Regions from separate parts of the Kitasatospora sp. UYEF31 genome, predicted to be linked through region 2. Evidence: riboswitches for the same ligand, from Rfam matches in the RefSeq annotation. Region 2 holds a riboswitch; the other holds the start of a gene.
The links. Region 2 has a riboswitch for thiamine pyrophosphate ahead of thiO (glycine oxidase ThiO). Riboswitches for the same ligand answer to the same signal wherever they lie in the genome.
Positions count from the first base shown of each region.

Region 1: another riboswitch for thiamine pyrophosphate. It lies ahead of thiC (phosphomethylpyrimidine synthase ThiC); the one in region 2 lies ahead of thiO (glycine oxidase ThiO).

Region 1 covers NZ_JBXAWK010000086.1:14,051-17,456, reverse strand. The annotation lists gene AC0Z36_RS27555 (flotillin family protein) at 1-1,187, opposite strand, end outside; gene AC0Z36_RS27550 (hypothetical protein) at 1,347-1,547, opposite strand; TPP riboswitch at 1,690-1,800, shown strand; gene thiC (phosphomethylpyrimidine synthase ThiC) at 1,793-3,406, shown strand, end outside.
Region 2 covers NZ_JBXAWK010000050.1:25,977-29,382, forward strand. The annotation lists gene AC0Z36_RS22350 (thiazole synthase) at 1-367, opposite strand, end outside; gene thiS (sulfur carrier protein ThiS) at 371-592, opposite strand; gene thiO (glycine oxidase ThiO) at 589-1,758, opposite strand; TPP riboswitch at 1,755-1,865, opposite strand; gene AC0Z36_RS22365 (NAD(P)/FAD-dependent oxidoreductase) at 2,141-3,340, shown strand.

The DNA.
Region 1 (3,406 bases), on a different contig from region 2:
AGCATGTCTCCCATGCCGTCGGCGCCGTTGAGCACCACCATGTGCTCGATGTTGCCGAACGCCTCGGCTCCGGCACGGACGATCTCCGGCCAGTTCTCCGCCAACTGTTGGGCGATGACGGCTTCCTGATTCTCCGCCAGGGCGGAGGCGCGCGCCTTGATGGCCTCGGCCTCGGCGAGACCCTTGGCCTTCACCGACTCCGCCTCGGCCAGGCCGCGGGCCTGTGCGGCGTCCGCTTCGGCCTGTCCGCGCAGGCGGAAGGCGTCGGCGTCGGACAGGGCCAGCGTGCGCTGGCGGTAGGCCTCGGCGTCGGCTGGTTTGCGGACGTCTGCTTGCAGTTGCTGCTCGCGGCGTTCGGCTTCAAGCGTCGCGGCCTTCGTCTGCTGCACGATGACCTGCTGGCGCGCGGTGGCCTCAGACAGCGGCCCGGCCTGGGTGGCCTTGGCTGCGGCTTCGTCCCGTTCGGCCTGGTAGCCGGCCTGCAGGATCTCGCTGTTGCGGGTGGCTTCGGCCTTGCGGCCGGCTGCTGCCTGCTCGGCTTCGGTGGCGTCCCGGTCCGCGTTGGCGGCGGCGATGCGGGCGTCCCGCTGTACGGCTGCGGCGTGCGGTGCGGCCAGGTTCTGGATGTAGCCGGTGGCGTCCAGGATCTCCTGGATCTGCAGGCTGTCGATGATTAGCCCGAGCTTCTCCATCTCGGTGCCGCAGGAAGCCCGGGTCTGTTCGGTGAGCCGCTCCCGCTCGCGGATCAGCTCTTCGACGGTCAGCCCGCCGACGATCGAGCGCAGGTGCCCGGCGAAGACGTTGTGCACCCGGTCGGGCATGTGCTTCTGCTGGTCGAGGAAGCGTCGGGCGGCGTTGGCGATCGAGGCCAAGTCGTCGCCGACTTTGAAGATCACGATGCCGCGCAGATGGATCGGGATGCCCTGCTTGGTGACACAGTCCACCGCGAGGTCCGCGGCGTTCAGGTCGAGTGACAGCTTGCGGACTGCTTGGACGCCCGGGATCACGAAGGTGCCGCGACCGGTGACGATCCGGAAACCCATCCCCTCGACGACCCCTTCGGCGCGGTTGCGTGATCCGGAGATCAGCAACGCCTCGTTGGGTTCGGCGACCCGCCACATGAGTTTGAAAATGATGATGATCAGGAGGAGTACAACAAATACTCCGACGATCAAGCCGATAGTCATCGGCCGTCCCCCTAGTGGTACGCCGCAGGGCTGCACCAGATGCGTCCGTGACGTGGCGGCGTGATCGCGATTGTGCCCCCCGTGATGACCTGCGGCCAAGGGGCTTGGCGGATTCGCTACCTGACTGAGGAAAGAAGACGGAAGTCCCTCATCGGAAGGTCAGCCCAAGGCGTCGGCCACGTACACCGTCCTGGGTGGCAGGTGCTCCACAACTACAACAAGCATGCCGTTTTCGAAGACCTCTCCTGGGATCACCGCGTACGCGTAGAAGCCCTCGCTGCCGCCGCGCACGGAGATCATGACCTCGCCCACCAGCCCTGGTGCGATCCGGCCGGTGACTCTGCCGCGAAGTCCCGTCATCTCTGTCATGCGGACATTGTGCAGGGTGGCCCGTACGCCGCTGACTTGGATGTTTCACGTGGAACGCGCCCCACACTCGGAGCGTTCCGTACCCGCCCTGTCTCCTCAGCCCGGGATGTGCCACGCTGTTGCCGTTGTACTTCTGGAACCACGCGGGAGCTCGGGACACCGGGCTGAGAGGGCGCTGACGTCTGCGTCGACCGCATGAACCTGACCGGGTAATGCCGGCGTAGGGAGCTTTTCCAATGACGATCAATCAGCAGAAGTCTGCCCCGGTGCGGCCGCTCAGCATCGGGCCGATCAGTCCCGCGCACCACAAGGGCTACGTCGAGGGTTCGCGCGAGGACATCCGCGTTCCCGTCCGGACCGTGCACCTGTCCGACGACAGTTCGGTGCGGCTGTACGACACTTCCGGCCCGTACACCGACCCGAACTTCACGCCCGACGTGAAGAAGGGCCTGCCGCCGCTGCGCGAGCGGTGGATCGACGAGCGTGCGGACACTGAGCGGTACGACGGCGTGATCGCGGCGCTTACCGCGCCCGACGGCCCGGGCGTGGGAATCCGGCCGCGGCGCGCTGCGAGTGGTCAGACCGTGACCCAACTCGCCTACGCGCGAAGGGGTTTGGTCACCACCGAGATGGAGTTCGTGGCGATCCGTGAGGGTCTTGACCCTGAGATCGTACGTGCGGCTGTTGCCGAAGGCCGGGCGGTCATCCCGGCCAATATCAACCACCCGGAGATCGAGCCGATGATCATCGGCAAGGACTTCCTGGTGAAGATCAACGCCAACATCGGCAACTCCGCCGTGACCTCCTCGATCGAGGAGGAGGTGGAGAAGATGGTGTGGGCGACCCGCTGGGGCGCTGACAACGTGATGGACTTGTCGACCGGCAAGGACATCCACACCACCCGCGAGTGGATCATCCGCAACTCTCCGGTGCCGATCGGTACGGTGCCGCTCTACCAGGCGTTGGAGAAGGTTGACGGGGCACCCGAGGAGCTGACCTGGGAGCTTTACCGCGACACTGTGATCGAGCAGGCCGAACAGGGCGTCGACTACATGACTGTGCACGCGGGGGTGCGCCTCGCGTACGTTCCGATGACCGCCAAGCGCAAGACCGGCATCGTCTCGCGCGGCGGTTCGATCATGGCGGCTTGGTGCCTGGCGCACCATCAGGAGAACTTCCTCTACACGAAGTTCGAGGAACTGACGGAGATCCTCCGGGCGTACGACATCACCTACTCGCTCGGCGACGGCCTGCGTCCCGGGTCGATCCACGACGCCAACGACGAGGCGCAGTTCGCGGAACTCCAGACCCTCGGCGAGCTCGGCCGGATCTCCCGGAGCATGGACGTGCAGGTGATGATCGAAGGCCCCGGGCACGTTCCGATGCACAAGATCAAAGAGAACATCGACCGCCAGCAGGAGATCTGCGACCAGGCGCCGTTCTACACGCTCGGCCCGCTGACCACGGACATCGCGCCCGGCTACGACCACATCACCAGCGCCATCGGCGCGGCGATGATCGGGATGTGGGGCACCGCGATGCTCTGCTACGTCACGCCCAAGGAGCACCTGGGTCTGCCCGACCGCGACGACGTCAAGGCCGGAGTCATCGCGTACAAGATCGCCGCACACGCGGCGGACCTCGCCAAGGGCCACCCGACCGCGCAGCAGTGGGACGACGCCCTGTCCGACGCCAGGTTCGAGTTCCGCTGGCAGGACCAGTTCGACCTGGCCCTCGACCCGGATACCGCGCGGGCGTTCCACGACGCGACGCTGCCGGCCGCCCCGGCGAAGACGGCGCACTTCTGCTCGATGTGCGGTCCGAAATTCTGTTCGATGCGGATCTCGGCT
Region 2 (3,406 bases):
CCGGGTCGGGCAGCAGGGTGTGCTCGTCGGCGATCACTTCGAGCTTGACCCAGTCGGTGCCCAGTGCCTCCCGGGCGAGCCTGGCGGTGAGGACGGCGTCGGCGGCGGTGAAGCACCCGGCGGTGTTCGGCAGGACGCGGATCCCGTGCCGGAGCAGGACGTCCAGGACCGATCCGGTGGCCGTGGGGTCCACCCGGCGCATGGCCACGGTGGTCAGTTCCGTGCCGGAGGCCAGGAGGGCCTGCTCGAGGACCTCCAGATTCGGCGCTCCGCCGGTCCCGGTGATCAGCCGGGAGGTGAACTTCTGTCCGGCGATGACCAGCGGGTCGGTGGCAGTGTCGACTTGAGTACTTGTTGTCATGGTCATGGGTCAGCCTCCCTGGACGGCGGTGAGGATCTCGATGAGGTCGCCGGCCGCCGGAGCCGTGACCGGCCAGGCGCCGCGCGGTACGACCTCGGCGTTGAGCGCGACGGCGACCCCCTTGTTGCCGGGCGCCAGCGCGGCGACCAGCGCGGCGACGGTCGTGCCCGGGGCGAGGCTGTGCGGCTCGCCGTTGACCGTCACGTCGACGGTGCTGGCCGGGTTCTTCATGGTGAGACCTCCGGGACTGCGGCAGTGGTCGGGGTGAACCTTCCAGGGCCGAAGGGGCGGACCACTGCGGGCACATCGCCGGTGGCGAGGATTTCGGCCACCGCGTCCGCCGTGACGGGGGTGAGCAGGACGCCGTGCCGGTAGTGCCCGGTCGCGACGATCAGGCCGGGCAGTCGGGAAGGACCGATGAGCGGGGCGTTGTCCGGTGTTCCAGGACGCAGCCCGGCGACGGACTCGACCAGGGGCAGTTCGGTGATCCCGGGGACCAGGGCGCGGGCGTCGCGCAGCAGTTCGTACACCCCGCCGGCGGTCACCCCGGTGTCGAAGCCCAGTTCGCAGCGGGTGGCCCCGACGACCAGTTCGCCGTCCGTACGGGGGACCAGGTACACGGCCCCGCCCCGGACGAGGCCGCGGACGTTGTGGGTGATCAGGGGCTGCGCGGGATCCATCCGCAGCCGCAGGATCTCGCCCTTGACGGGCCGGACCGGTGGCAGCACGTCCGGCGGCAGCCCGCCCACCGAGCCTGACCAGGCACCTGCGGCGAGCAGTACCTGACCTGCGGTGATGACACCGCCGCCGGCCAGTCGCACCCCCGTCGCCCGGTTGTTTCCCGTCACTATGGCGACAACGTCGCAGCGGACGAAGGTGACTCCGGCGCGCTCGCACGCGGACAGGAGAGCGGTGACAAGGCGGCGGTTGTCGATCTGGTGGTCGCCCGGAATGTGCAGTCCGCCGCTCACCGACGGGGAGAGCATCGGTTCCAGACCGCGGCACTCACGAGCAGTCAGCCACGTTGACTCCAGGCCGAGCCGCTCCTGGAAGACGTGTAGTTCCCTGAGGGCCGTCCGGTCGTCGGGATCGGCCGCGACAGCCATGGTCCCGCAGGCCCGGTAGCCGGACGGCAGGCCGGACGCTGCTTCGAGCTCGGCGGCGAACGCGGCGTAGCGGCCGGCGGAGGCGAGGTTGAGTCGCAGCAGCGCCTGTTCCCCGTACCCGAGCTCGCTGACCGGGGCCAGCATCCCGGCCGCGACGTGCGAGGCGCCGTGCCCGGGAGCGGGGTCGACCACGGTGACGGTGAGCCCGTACCGGCTGCGCGCCCGCCAGGCCGAGGCCAGGCCGATCACCCCGCCGCCGACCACAACGACGTCTGGTGTGGAAAAAACCATGATTGAGGAGATCTCCCTTCGCCGGCATGACCCGGATCAGGTTCGGACGGTCAGGGGCGGCCAGCCCCTCTCTCAGCCCGGTCCACCGGGCTCCCGCGATACAGGGCCACCGTACTGCTCACGTTGTCCCGGGTCGCACGAGGGGCGAGGCTCCTAAGGGAAAGACGGCGGATGTGAGCTGTGAACCACAGCCACTTCGCAGCGAACGCCCAAGCGGACCCACCACGAGGCGACTGAGCGAAGCGAAGGAGGGGGCACCTCCCGGACGGAGTCCGGGGGAGGGAGGATGACGCCTGAGCTTGGAGCCCGGCATAGAGGACTGTGAGGTATTTGACAGAGTCAAGGCCTTTGTCGGGCATCGCCGCCGAATAGGGTTCCCCCTATGGAAAACGTGCTTGTCGTAGGCGCCGGCATGGCCGGCCTGCAGACCGTGGTGGCCTTGCGGGACCAGGGGTACGCGGGGCGGATTACCCTCCTCGGCGCGGAGTCCCACCGTCCGTACGACCGACCCCCCCTGTCCAAGGACGTCCTGCTCGGCAAGAGCGACGACAGCTCCTTCGAGGTCGACTGGGACGCCCTCGGCGTCGACCTGCGACTGGGCGTCACCGCCACCGCACTGCGTCCCGGCGCCCGCGAAGTCGACACCGACGCGGGAGTCGTCCCGTACGACGGCCTGGTCATCGCGACCGGCGCACATGTGATCAACCTGCCCGGTGCCGCGGACCTGCCCGGTGTCCATGTCATCCGGACGATCGAGGACTCCCGGCGACTGCGCTCCGCGCTGGTGCCCGGGGCGCGCGTCGTGATCGTCGGCGCGGGCTGGATCGGGGCGGAAGTCGCCACCGCCGCGGCCACGCTCGGCTGCCGCACGACCGTCGTCGAAGCGTTGCGCGCACCGCTCGCCAACGCCCTGGGCACAAAACTCGGCGAACGCTTCACCCCGTGGTACGCGGAAGCCGGAATCGAACTCCTGCTCGACACCCGGGTGGACCGCCTGGAACAGGGCGCCGTCCACCTCACCCACGGCCGCAGCCTGCCGGCTGACGCCGTCGTCGTCGGCATCGGCGTCCGCCCGGAGACCGCCTGGCTGGCCGGATCCGGGATCGCACTCGACGCGCGCGGCTTCATCACCACCGACGCGCGGCTGCGCACCTCTCTCCCCGGTGTCTACGCCGTCGGCGACTGCGCGTCCTTCGCCTCGGCCCGCTACGACCGGGTCATGCACGTCGAACACTGGGACAACGCGCTCCAGGCCCCGCGCACGGTCGCGGCCAACCTGCTCGGCGCGGACGACGCTTACGACCCGGTGCCGTACTTCTGGTCCGAGCAGTTCGGCCGCATGGTGCAGTACATCGGCCACCATCCGGAAGGTGTCGAACCGCTGTTCCGCGGCACCCCCGGGGACGGGCAGTGGTCCGCCGGGTGGCTGGTCGACGGCGCGCTGGTCGCTCTGCTCACCGTCGCCCGCCCGCGCGACCTCGCGCAGGGGCGCCGGCTCATCAACTCGGGCGCCCGGGTCGACACGGTGAAGTTCGCCGACCCCGCGGTGCCGGTCAAGGACGCGATCGTCGGGCGGGCCTGATCGTCGGGCGGGCCTGATCGTCGAGCGGGCAAGTCAGTAGGCGGGCAAGTCAGTAGGCGGGTAAGT